DNA from 3 places in the Salinicola sp. genome. Region 1 is predicted to be linked to each of the others. Evidence: predicted binding sites of a transcription regulator. Region 1 holds the regulator's gene; each other region holds the start of a gene.

The links. The regulator sigma-54, encoded in region 1, starts transcription at its own class of promoters, with help from an activator protein. The targets are predictions, from matches to a motif close to TGGCACNNNNNTTGCTNT.
Region 2: urtA (urea ABC transporter substrate-binding protein) is a predicted target of sigma-54. The motif match lies at 2,399-2,416, and genes of this name have one in related genera.
Region 3: glnA (glutamate--ammonia ligase) is a predicted target of sigma-54. The motif match lies at 1,754-1,771, and genes of this name have one in related genera.

Annotation. Positions count from the first base shown of each region.
Region 1 is NZ_CEXLVS010000085.1:2,298-6,506, reverse strand. It holds gene rapZ (RNase adapter RapZ) at 1-645, opposite strand, end outside; gene ptsN (PTS IIA-like nitrogen regulatory protein PtsN) at 649-1,128, opposite strand; gene hpf (ribosome hibernation-promoting factor, HPF/YfiA family) at 1,138-1,446, opposite strand; gene AC3AYF_RS09355 (RNA polymerase factor sigma-54) at 1,566-2,999, opposite strand; gene lptB (LPS export ABC transporter ATP-binding protein) at 3,144-3,869, opposite strand; gene lptA (lipopolysaccharide transport periplasmic protein LptA) at 3,962-4,209, opposite strand, start outside.
Region 2 is NZ_CEXLVS010000019.1:1,565-5,773, forward strand. It holds partial or broken gene urtB (urea ABC transporter permease subunit UrtB) at 1-911, opposite strand, end outside; gene urtA (urea ABC transporter substrate-binding protein) at 997-2,316, opposite strand; gene AC3AYF_RS03185 (acyl-CoA dehydrogenase C-terminal domain-containing protein) at 2,663-4,209, opposite strand, start outside.
Region 3 is NZ_CEXLVS010000269.1:1,053-5,261, reverse strand. It holds partial or broken gene AC3AYF_RS17865 (nucleotidyltransferase family protein) at 1-447, shown strand, start outside; gene AC3AYF_RS17860 (polysaccharide deacetylase family protein) at 480-1,469, opposite strand; gene glnA (glutamate--ammonia ligase) at 1,895-3,301, shown strand; gene AC3AYF_RS17850 (DUF4124 domain-containing protein) at 3,449-3,694, shown strand; gene AC3AYF_RS17845 (hypothetical protein) at 3,761-4,036, shown strand; gene glnL (nitrogen regulation protein NR(II)) at 4,192-4,209, shown strand, end outside.

The sequences.
Region 1 (4,209 bases):
CTCGAGGAACTCGATGATCTGGGCATCCCGGCCGTCGTAGGCGCGCAGCCCGGGATCCCAGAACGGATTGGGAAGGCAGCGCGCGTCGAATACCATGTCGGCGTCCAGCGGCACGCCTCGTTTGAAGCCGAACGACTCGAAGGTCAAGGTCAGCCGGCCACCGGTATGCTTGGCCACCTGTTCGCCGATTCGGGCCCGGAGATCGTGCACCGACAGCCCCTGGGTGTCGATCACCAGGTCGGCCACGCGGCGAATCGGCGCGAGATAGCCTTGCTCGTGATCGATGGCCTCGGCCAGCGTCATGTCGTTGCCGCGGGTCAGCGGATGGCGACGACGAGTGGCCGAGTAGCGTTCGAGCAGGATCTTGGCATCGGCGGTGAGATAGACGACCTGGGTGTCTATGCCGCGCCCGCGCACCGCGTCCAGCAGGATGGGAAAACGCTCCAGCGATTCCGGCAGGTTGCGCGCGTCGATACTGACCGCCACGTTGGGCCGGGATGGCGGAGCGCTGCGCAGTTCGTCGATCCGCGGGGCGAGCAGGTTGGCGGGGAGGTTGTCGATGGCGTAGTAGGCAAGATCCTCGAGCGCCTGCAGCGCAATCGATTTCCCCGAGCCCGAGCGGCCACTGATGATGACGAGTTGCATCGCTTATCCGTCGTCGCTGTCACGGTGATGGCGAATGGCATCGACGAGCGCATCGTGCAGCGCCCGCTGCGAGTCGGCCTGGCGCAACTGCTGCCGAACGCTGCTCTGGTTCATGATGCCGGCGACTTCCGCCAGCAGCGACAGATGCGCATCATCCGCCTCTTCCGGCACCAGCAGCACGAAAACGAGGTCCACCGGCTCGCCGTCGATGGCGTCGAAGTCGATGGCGTCCTCCAGGCGCATGAATCCCGCGATCGGCCCTTTGCAATGGGGGCTGCGAGCATGGGGGATGGCAACGCCGTTGCCGATCCCCGTGCTTCCCAGTCGCTCGCGACCGATCAGGCGGCTGAAGACCTCATGGCTATCCAGGCTGGGCGTGTTCTGGGCGATGAAGGTGCTGAAGAATTCCAGCAGACGTTTTTTGCTGCCCCCCGTGACCTCGAACAGGGTTCGCTCGGGGGGCAGAATGCTTTCCAGTGTCATCATCAGGCGTCAACGGGCGCCTGCGCCTTGGGCGCGGGCTTGTGCCTTCTCTTTGTGTTTGACCAGTTGGCGGTCGAGTTTGTCGGCCAGTGAATCGATGGCGGCGTACATGTCGGTATCGCTGGCTTCGGCGTGCATGTCGCCGCCGGCCGCGTGCAGGGTACAGGCCGCCTGCTGGCGTTCCTTCTCGACACTCAGGGTGACCTGGACGTTGGTGATGTTGTCGTAGTGACGCTCCAAACGAACGAGTTTCTCTCCGACGTAGTCCCGGAGGGCGTCGGTCAGCTCGACATGGTGGCCGGTAACGTTCACTTGCATGACACACTCCTGTTGCGGCAGATGGCACTTCTGATTGTAACCCTTTTCAGGGCACTGCAAAGGCATCGTGATCGATCTGGTTCGGAATGGCGAGCCTTGACTGACTTCGGGCCCGGGGATCAGGCCAGGCGCTTGCGTTCACTGGACGACGGAATGCCCATGGCTTCACGGTATTTGGCCACGGTGCGCCTGGCGACGCTGATATCGGACTGGGCCAGCAATTCGACCAATTTGCTGTCCGAGAGAGGTTTGCGCGGGGGCTCGTCGCCGATGAATTTCTTGATGCGGGCGCGGATGGCAGTGCTCGAGTAGCTGTCGCCGTCGCCACCCTGTCCGCCGACCTGGCTCGAGAAAAAGTACTTCAACTCGAACACGCCGCGTGGCGTGTGGATGTATTTCTGGGTCGTGACCCGGGAGATCGTCGATTCATGCATGTCGACGCTGCGGGCGATGTCGGCCAGGATCAGGGGTTTCATCGCCTCTTCGCCGCGCTCGAGAAACCCCACCTGGCGCGACATGATCTCCCGGCCCACCCTGAGCAGCGTGTCGTTTCGGCTGGAGAGGCTCTTGATCAGCCAGCGGGCTTCCTGCAGGTGTTGGCGCAGGAAGGTGTTGTCATCGCTTTTGTCCGCCCGTTTGATCAGGGCGGCGTAGTCGGGCTGGATGCGCAGGCGCGGCAGGGTCTCGGCGTTCAGCTCGATGCGCCAGCCATCGCGAGAGGGCGTGGCAACCAGGTCGGGGATCACGTAGTCATCGCGGCTGGTGTCGAAGCGCTGGCCCGGGCGCGGCTCCAGCGTCCGGATCAAGGCGATGACGCTATCGAGCTCCTCCTCCTCGAGACGCAGGCGGCGCTTGAGCAGTCGTCGATCGTTGCCGGCCAGGGCTTCGAGGAACTGGCGCACCAGACGCTTGGCCTGGGGGAGCAGAGGGGTGTCGTCGTCCAGCGTGCCGAGTTGAAGCAGCAGGCACTCGCGCAGGTTGCGAGCGCCGACGCCGGTGGGATCGAACTGTTGCAGGCGCATGAGCGTGTGCTCGAGATCGGCCGTGCTGACGCTCTCCCCGCGCTGCTCGCGCAGGCTCGCCGCCAGGTCGTCCAGTGACTCCGCCAGATAGCCATCGTCGTTGATGGCGTCGATCAGGCACTCTCCCAGTGCCAGCTCGCGGTCGTCGAAATCGCCCATCGCCAGCTGCCAGAGCAGGTGGTCGCGAAGGGTCGTGACAGCCGCGTTACGGTCGAAGTCCGGGGCTTCCTCACTACCGCTCGCGCTGCCCGGAGAGCCGACATGGGCGTCCTGGTAGGTATCGCTCCAGTCGCTGTCGAGGGCCAGTTCGTCGGGAATGTCATTGGCCCACTCGTCTTCCGTGGCGTCCTGGGTCTCCTGCTCCGAATAGGGCTCTTCCATTTCCAGCATGGGATTGGATTCCAGCGCCTGCTGTATTTCCTGACGCAGGTCGAGCGTCGACAGCTGAAGCAGTTGAATGGCCTGCTGGAGCTGTGGCGTCATGGTCAACTGCGTGCCGACCCTGAGTTGCAGCGAGGGCTTCATGGACATGGAAAAGCGATCGTCACGATAACGGAGGAAGGCTCACAACGTTACTGGCTGCGATGGCGATATGCAACGCTTTATGCAAGAAACATGCCATCAGTGTGGGCTCCGAAGGAGCGGCAACCGATGGCATGACGAAAAGGGCAGGGGCTACAGGCGAAACTCGTGGCCGAGATAGACCTCGCGAACGCGCTGGTTTTCGAGAATGGCCTGGGGGCGGCCCTCGGCGATGATCTGGCCGTCACCGACGATGTAGGCGTTATCGCAGATGTCGAGCGTCTCGCGCACGTTGTGGTCGGTGATCAGGACGCCGATCTCGCGGTCGCGCAACTGGCGGATGATGCTCTTGATGTCGCCGACCGAGATGGGGTCGACACCGGCGAACGGTTCGTCGAGCAGGACGAATGCCGGCTCGGTGGCCAGGGCGCGGGCGATCTCGACGCGCCGGCGCTCGCCGCCGGAGAGGCTCATGCCCAGGTTGTCGCGAATATGGTCGACGTGGAAATCGCCGAGCAGCTGTTCCAGCCGTTCGCGCCGCCCGGCGCGATCCAGATCCTTGCGCGTCTCGAGGATCGCCATGATGTTGTCGGCGACGCTCAGCTTGCGGAAGATCGAGGCCTCCTGCGGCAGATAGCCGATGCCGGCTCGTGCCCGGTCGTGCATCGGCGCGCGGCTGAGATCCATGTCGTCGATGTGGACGCTACCCGCATCGGCCTTGACCAGGCCGACGATCATGTAAAAGGACGTCGTCTTGCCGGCGCCATTCGGTCCCAGCAAGCCGACGATACTGCCTTGCCGCAGCGTCAGGCTGAAGTCGTGGACGACTCGGCGTCCCTTGTAGCTCTTGGCAAGGTTGGCGGCCGTTAGCGTTTTCATGAATACGATCCTTGTGGCTGCGCGCCGGGGGGTGATGTCGCGGTCACGCCCCGCGCGACGGCTCGAAACGATGCCGGGTCATGGTTCGACCGTCACTGGGACGAATCGCGCGGCGTGAGAGTCATGCGGACGCGGCCGTCGCCGCTTCCGTCGCCATTCTGGGCGGAGCGGGCCTGGACGCGTCGCGAGTCGAGATAGTACTCGACATAGGCGCCGTCGAAGGTGTCGCCGGCCTGGTGCAGCTCAGCGTTGCCGATCAGCTCCACCCGTCGTTCGGCGGCGTGATAGACCACGGTATCGCCCCAGCCCTTGACGATCTCCTGATCGGGCGCAGGCTTCT
Region 2 (4,209 bases), on a different contig from region 1:
CCATGGGCCATGTTGATCACGCCCATCACGCCGAAGGTGATGGCCAGGCCGATGGCGGCGAGCACCAGAATCGAACCGGCGCTCAGGCCGAAGAACAGGGTCTGTACGCGATCGTACCAGGCGCGCTTGCTCTCGATGCCGTCGAGTACCGACTGCGCCTCGGCGGCGAGCGCGGAATCACCGGCGGCGATCGGGGTCAACGCGTTGCGCACGCGGGTGTCGAGGTTGCCCCGCAGCGCGTCCAGCGCCTCGGCATCGCCTTGCTGGAGATCGTAGAGCGCCAGCGCCACATCGAGCTGGCCGCGGACGGCATCGCTCTCTTCGTCGTCGCGCATCCCGCGCACACGATCGGCGTTGTCGGCCGTGACTTCGCCGACCAGGCGCTGCGCTGCCGACAGCCGAGAGGCTTCATTGCCAGCGCTCAGCGACAATGAAGCGAGCAGCCCCTCGATCCGCGTGCGCAGCTCGTTGTTGATCTTGAAGATGTCCACGGTGCGCCGGGTGCCGGTACCGGCATCCTCGAAGGTGATGGCATCGATGATCGGCCATTCGCGGCCACTGTCGTCGGTGACGATATAGAAACGATCGCCACGACGCTCCTTGCCCAGGCGGCCGTCGAGCAGCGCCTGCAACCAGCGCGTCTTCTGCTCGGCGCCACTCTCGGCGATCGCCTGGGCGGCGTCGCCCTTGGCCTGAAAACTGCCGGTATCGAGCGCCCCCAGCAGCGCCCGTGGCTCTCCTTCCGCCTGCGCCTGGGGCTCGCCCTTCGACGCTTGCACCTGCGATTCGCCGGAGGCGGCCGAAGCCTCTGAACCGATACCCAGACCGCAGGCCATCAACAGGCACAGCAGCATGGGAATCGTGAGCCTGCGCCTCGGCGCCGGGCCTTTCCATCCTGTGGTAAAGCTCATGATGTCGCCCTCGAACACGGTCTGCCATCAGCTCCAAACAGCGACACCGACGCCCCGGGCGGGCATCGGTGTCGGCAGAACCGGCTCAGTCGGCGCCCGGGCCGTCTTCGCAGGTCATCGACTCGACGTCGAGCTTGCCGCAGCGCAGCGGGGCTCTCCAGTCGCTGATCAGATTCTTCGACTCCGGCAGGTAATCCGACCAGGCGTCACCGGCGACGGTCGTCGGCGTCTGCCAGACCACGCTGAACTGCCCGTCGTCCTGGATCTCGCCGATCATCACCGGCTTGGTGATGTGGTGATTGGGCATCATGGTGGAAGCGCCACCGGACAGATTGGGTACGGTCACGCCGATGATCGAATCCTTGACCGCGTCGACATCGGTGGTCCCGGCCTTCTCGACCGCCTGGGTCCACATGTTGAAGCCGATGTAGTGCGCCTCCATCGGATCGTTGGTCACCGCCTCGTCATTGCCGGTGTAGGCGACCCAGTCGTCGATGAAGTCGTAGTTGGCATCGCTGTCGACGCTCATGAAGTAGTTCCAGGCCGCCATGTGGCCGACCAGCGGCGCGGTATCGATCCCGGTCAGCTCCTGCTCGCCCACCGAGAACGCCACCACGGGGATATCGCCCGCCGAGATGCCCTGGTTGGCTAGCTCGTTGTAGAACGGCACGTTGGCGTCGCCGTTGATGGTCGAGACCACCGCCGTCTTCCGCCCCTGGCTGCCGAAATCCTTGACCTGGGAGACGATCGACTGCCAGTCGCTGAAACCGAACGGCGTGTAGTTGACCATGATGTCGTCGTCGGCAACGCCATTCGCCTTGAGATAGGCCTCCAGAATCTTGTTGGTGGTGCGCGGATAGACGTAGTCGGTGCCCAGCAGCGCCCAGCGTTCCACACCCTGGCTCATCAGGTAGTCGACCGCCGGAATCGCCTGCTGGTTGGGGGCTGCGCCGGTGTAGAAGATGTTCTCGGAGGACTCCTCGCCTTCATACTGCACCGGGTAGAACAGCAGCCCATCGAGCTCTTCGACCACCGGCAGCACCGCCTTGCGCGAGGCCGACGTCCAGTTGCCGAAGATGACGTCGACACGGTCGTCGCCGGTCAGCATGTCACGGGCCTGTTCGGCGTAAAGCGACCAGTCCGAGGCCGGATCCATCACCCCCGGCTCCAGTTGGCGACCGAGCAGGCCGCCGGCCTCGTTCTGCTTGTCGATCAGCATCAGCATCTCGTCTTTCAGCGTCGACTCGCTGATCGCCATGGTGCCGGAGAGCGAGTGCAGGATTCCGACCCGGATCGGGCCCTGGTCCTGCGCCGCTTCCTGGGCGAGGGCGGTACTACCGAAACCGGCCAGCCCCAGCACGATGCTGGAACCGGCAAGCCACTTGCGAAGGGAGGTTGTTGTCATCGGATTCTCCTGGTCATGACCCTTGGTGATCGGCCTGATGATCCAGACCCGGCCACGGGCATGGATCTCGACTGGACAACCCGATGCATTTTTCGTGCCTTGATGACTGATCGCGAGAATCTTGTATACAAAAATCGGGAAAGACAGCCAAAATTCGACAAAATGGCCGTTATTGGTGCACGCAGGAAGCGTCTATCGCACGCCTCCTCGCTTTGCTGGTGCAGTCGGGGCTCCCGCCGGCCGAATCCTGCACCGCAATGGGTACGAAAACGCCGCCACGGAATGCGAATGCGCCATGGAGGTGCAGGGGTGTTTCAGGCGATCCGCCGAAACCGCCTCCGAGGCCTCAGAAATACGACGCCTCGAACGCCATCAGACCTGACGGTCCCGCCGCGATCTGGCGCTCCAGCGCTTCGGCCTGCGGTAACTGACGGCTCAGGAAGTGCTGCCCTACGATCAACTTCGCGCGATAGAAATCGGCCCCGGATGGACCCTGGTGGGCCAGGCCTCGCTGCGCTGCGCGAGCCGCCTTCCACCACATCCAGGTGTAAACCGCATAGCCCACCAGATGCAGGTAATCATGGGCTGCCGCGCCCGCCGCTGCCGCATCCGCTCCGGCCGCCTCGATCACGGCGTCGCTGACTCGCTCGAGCCGGCTCAGCTCGGTTTCGAGCGCCTCCCGGAACGGCCGCAATTCGGGGGACCCGATAGAGTCACCGTCGAGATCCGCCCTGATCCACCCGGCAAGGCGCTCGACGTAAGCTCCCCGGTTGCGCGTCAGCTTGCGGCCGATCAGATCCATGGCCTGAATGCCGTTGGTGCCCTCGTAGATCATCGCGATTCGCGCATCGCGCACGAACTGCTCGGCGCCCCATTCGACACAATAGCCGCTGCCACCGTAGAGCTGCTGGGCCTCCACCGTGGTCTCGAAGCCGCGGTCGGTCAGAAACGCCTTGGCCACCGGGGTGAGCAGCGCGACCAGCTCCCCGGCCTCCTCGCGCACCTGGTCATCGGGATGATATTTGGCGCGATCGAGTTCACGAGCGACAAAGGCGGCAAACAGTCGACCGCCTTCGTTCCAGGCACGAGCGTTGAGCGCCATGCGCCGCACGTCCGGATGGACCAGAATCGGATCGGCGGCCTGATCGGGCTCGGCAGCAGCACCCGGTGCACGGCTCTGGCGACGCTCACGGGCAAAGGCGACGGCGCTCTGATAGGCGACGTCGCCCAATCCGAGCCCCTGGATGCCGATCGAGAGCCGCTCGTAGTTCATCATCGTGAACATCGTCGCCAGGCCCTGATGGGGCGCGCCAATCAGGATCCCCTCTGCGCCCTCGAAATGCATCACGCAGGTGGCGCTGCCGTTGATACCCATCTTGTGCTCGAGCCCGCCACAGACCACCCCGTTCGCCTCCCCCAGCGAACCGTCGTCCAGCACCCGGCGTTTCGGTACCAGGAACAGCGAGATCCCCTTGGCGCCCGGGGGCGCATCCGGCAGCTTGGCCAGCACCAGGTGGACGATGTTCTCGGTCAGGTCATGCTCCCCGCCGGTGATCCAGATCTTGCTGCCGGTGACCGCGTAACGGCCGCCATCGATGGGCACCGCCCGAGTCCTGATCAGCCCAAGATCGGTGCCGCAGTGCGGTTCGGTCAGGCACATGGTGCCCAACCAGTCGCCGGCGTAGAGCCGCGGCAGATAGCGGGCCTTGACCGCGTCGTCGGCGTAAGCGTCGAGCAGCAGCCCGGCACCGTTGTTGAGTGTCAGATAGAGGGCGAAGCCGGTGTTGCTGGCGTAGAGCAGTTCGTCGAAGCCCTGGGTCAACAGTTTCGGCAGACCCTGCCCACCGTAGGCAGGGTTGCCGCCAAGGCCGCACCACCCGCCCCGCGCCATCT
Region 3 (4,209 bases), on a different contig from region 1:
GCCGCCGGTTTCGTGCGCAATTTGGTCTGGGATCGGCTGCACGGCTATTCGCCAGCGACGCCGCTGAACGATATCGATCTCGTCTATTTCGACGCCTCCCACGCCAGCGTACGCATCGACCGGGCGCACGAGAGCGCGCTCCGGCGCGCTGCCCCGCTGCCCTGGTCGGTCAAGAACCAGGCGCGGATGCACCGGCGTCACGGGCATCGCCCCTACGCCTCCATAGAGGAAGCGTTGAGCGTCTGGGTCGAGTGTGAAACGGCGGTGGCGGTGACGCTCGACGACGATGGCCGCATTCGCCTGACGGCACCCTTGGGCACCGCCTCGCTGCTCTCGGGTCGGGTGACGCACAATCCGCGGCACGGCGATAGCGAGGTGTTTCGGCAGCGCGTCGTTGCCAAGGGGTGGCAGCGCCGCTGGCCAGGGCTCGAGTTTCGCGGGCTGTGACAGGGACTCAGGAACGGACTCTGGGAAGGACGCTACGAGGGCAGATTGCCCAGCAGCCAGTCGAACAGTCTCCCCGGGCTGTTGGCGACCGGCTGCGTAATGGCGAAGCGCGGCAGCAGCACCGTGTCGATCGGTGGCTCGAGCCAGCCCGTTCTGTGCGTCAGCACACGTTCGATGCCGGCGCTGGCCGCCAATCGAGCCAGGCCCTCGTCCGCATGCGCCGAGGCGCTGGTGGCGATGCGAAGCGGGTGACGGCAGAGGACTGCCAACTGGTGCTGGCTTTCACGGAGCTGTATCAGGGCGGAGACGTCCTGCGTCGTGGCATGCGGCGGTATCAGGCTGCCGAAGCGGAACAGGCCTCCCTGCTCCAGACGGCGGATGCTGAAGGCGTCCAGGGCTTCGTCGGCGAATGCCGGATCGGCATCCAGCGCCGAGGCGACCGCATGCAACGCGGTGGCGTCTTGCGACTGGTCGAGCTCGGCGATGTAGTTCCGGATCGCCTGACTGTAGCGCTCGTCGCGGTGCGTGCCGACGGTGGGCGGTGCCGGGAGGCCGGCTTCGGCGAGCAGTCGCCTTGCGTGGTCGGCCGTCTCGTCGCGCCAGAGGGCTTCGCCGATGGCTTCGTGCCATGAGCTCCAGGCGCGCTGGGTGACCGGGCAGGGCAGGAACACATTGGCCGGCAGCGCCAGCCGCTCCAGGGCCGGCGACACCTGTTTCAGCGTATCGCGCCAGCCGCCGTCGAAGGTGAGGGCGATGCGGGGCAGCTGGTCGTGATGCAGCTGCAGCACGCTCTCCAGGCTGACGATCTGCGCGCTCTCGCTGAGGCTCTCCAGCAACTGACGAAAGCTGTCCGGCCCCAGGCACCAGCCGGCTCTATGAGGCAACCGGGCCTCGGCTTCATCGTCCAGCACGCGATTCATCGCGAGAATGGCGCTTCGACCCCACAACGGCTCACTCAGGCTGAGACGCCAGTGACCGCGTAGGCGCTGTACCACATCCTGTGTGCGATCCAGCCTAGGCATGGGTCATTCCATCACTCGAGTCGTCGGTCGCCATCGAAACATGGCCTTTGCCCACAGTATCCGTTGCCTATCGATTTTCGGCAAAGGTTCCGGAGAGGATTTGTCCGCTTTCTCTTTTGGTGCAGAGGGGTAAGTGTATGCACCAGTTTGGTGCTTTTGGCGGTCTGAAACCTCGGCTCATCGATGATGATGCACGGGGTGGCGCCCGCCGCGGCCCGCTGTCCCTTCGATAACATCATGCTTATCAAACGCTTATTAACGCCCTACTGCGTCTTGCCTCATTTTGGCACATTCTCTGCATGGTCATGTAAAAACGGTGTGCGCGTGGGCAAGAGCGCCGACTTCGTGCTACAAAACACGCACGCCACAAAACGGTGTTGGATATTCGCCAACGAATCGAGCCATGGCTCACAGTGGAGGACAACATGTCTGAGAAAACCCTCGCCCTTATCGAAGAACACGACGTCAAGTGGGTGGATCTGCGCTTTACCGACACCAAGGGCAAGGAGCAGCACGTCACGATTCCTGCCAGCGCCGTCGATGCGGAATTCTTCGAGGACGGCCAGATGTTCGATGGTTCTTCCATCGAAGGCTGGAAGGGCATCAACGAGTCCGACATGATTCTGCGTCCGGAAGATGGCACCGCCTTCCTCGATCCGTTCACCGAAGACTCCACGCTGATCCTGCGCTGCGACATCATCGAGCCGGCAACGATGCAGGGTTACGAGCGCGATCCGCGCTCCATCGCCAAACGTGCCGAGGCCTACCTGGCCAGCACCGGCCTTGGCGACACCGCTTTCTTTGGCCCGGAGCCCGAATTCTTCATCTTCGACGAGGTGCACTGGAAGTCCGATATCGAGGGCTCCATGTACAAGATCTCTTCCGAAGAGGGTGCCTGGTCCACCGACCGTCAGGTCGAAGGTGGCAACCTGGCGCACCGCCCGCGGGTCAAGGGTGGTTACTTCCCCGTGCCGCCGGTCGACAGCTTCCACGACATCCGCAGCGCCATGTGCAACACGCTGCAGGCCGTTGGCCAGGAAGTCGAAGTGCATCACCACGAAGTGGCGAATGCCGGCCAGAACGAGATCGGCGTCAAGTTCAACACGCTGGTGAAGAAGGCCGACGAGGTGCAGCAGCTCAAGTACGTGGTGCACAACGTCGCTCACGCCTACGGCAAGACGGCCACTTTCATGCCCAAGCCGCTGGTGGGCGACAACGGCTCCGGCATGCACGTCCACCAGTCGTTCTGGAAGGATGGCTCCAACCAGTTCGCGGGTGACGAGTACGCCGGCCTGTCCGAGATGGCGCTGTACTACATCGGCGGCATCATCAAGCATGCACGCGCCCTGAACGCCTTCACCAATGCGTCGACCAACTCCTACAAGCGCCTGGTGCCGGGTTTCGAAGCGCCGGTCATGCTCGCCTACAGCGCGCGCAACCGCTCCGCCTCCATTCGTATTCCTTATACCGCCAGCCCGAAAGGCAAGCGCGTCGAGTGCCGCTTCCCCGACCCGACCGCCAACCCGTACCTGGCTTTCGCGGCCATGCTGATGGCCGGTATCGACGGTATCAAGAACAAGATCCATCCTGGCGACGCCATGGACAAGAACTTGTACGACCTGCCGCCGGAAGAGGGCAAGAAGGTGCCCACCGTGGCGACCAGCCTCGACCAGGCACTGGAAGCGCTGGATGCCGATCGCGCCTTCCTGACCGAGGGTGGCGTCTTCACCGACGAGATGCTCGATGCCTACATCGAGCTGAAGAGTGAAGACGTCGAGCGCCTGCGCCTGGCGACGCATCCGGTCGAGTTCGACCTGTACTACAGCGTCTGAGGATCGAATCCCGCTCCCAGGCCTGACGGAAAGCCCCACTTCGGTGGGGCTTTTTCGTGAGGAGGTCTCCGCGAAAGGGCCACCGGGCAGGTGAAGGGGCGAGGCCGCCGGCCGATAACAGGGTGATCGACATGGGAGCTGGCGCTGATGCAAATGGGGACGATGGTATCGGTGATATCGATTTGTCTGGTGGTCTGGGCCGCCGCGCCCGTGATGGCGGCGCCGGTCTATCGACATGTCGACGCTCAGGGCAATGTGGTCTACAGCGACGAGCCGGGAGCGGGCAGCCGCGTCGATCTCAAGCCGATCACGGTGGTCGACCCCACCGGGGGCGAGACACGCGCGAACCCTCATCGTTCGGTCGCGCCCGAGGCGGCTGCGGTCGAGTACTAGCGTTTCGTGATCACCAGTCCGTGAGACCAGCAAACGCTGCCGACCGGACAGGCGGGAACCGTCCAGGTGAAATTGGCGATCGAGCCCGCGCTGCAGCGGGGTGACCGCGTCCAGCTCAGGGTGGACGGCAAGGTGAGCCAGTCGCCCATGCACACCAGCGTCTTCGTGCTGAGCCAATTGTCGCGAGGCGAGCATCGGCTTCAGGCCGAGCTGGTCGATACTCGAGGACAGGTGCGACTGTCCACGCCGCCGGTAACGCTCTACGTGCAGCGTGCCAGCGTCAACCTGCCGGCCAATCCCAATAATCCCGATCGTGGAAAGTCGTCCCGACCGCATGGGTAATCCCGATCCGCAGGCATAGCCTTTAGCGTTTGCACTATTTTGGTGAATGAAATCCCGCTTTTCATCGGGACCTCCTCGCAGGTGGGCAAAATTGGGGAGTGGCGCGGTTTTTGCACTGTATAAGCACATACCGGATCACCACGATGGAACGACGCATGTATCAACGTTTGCTG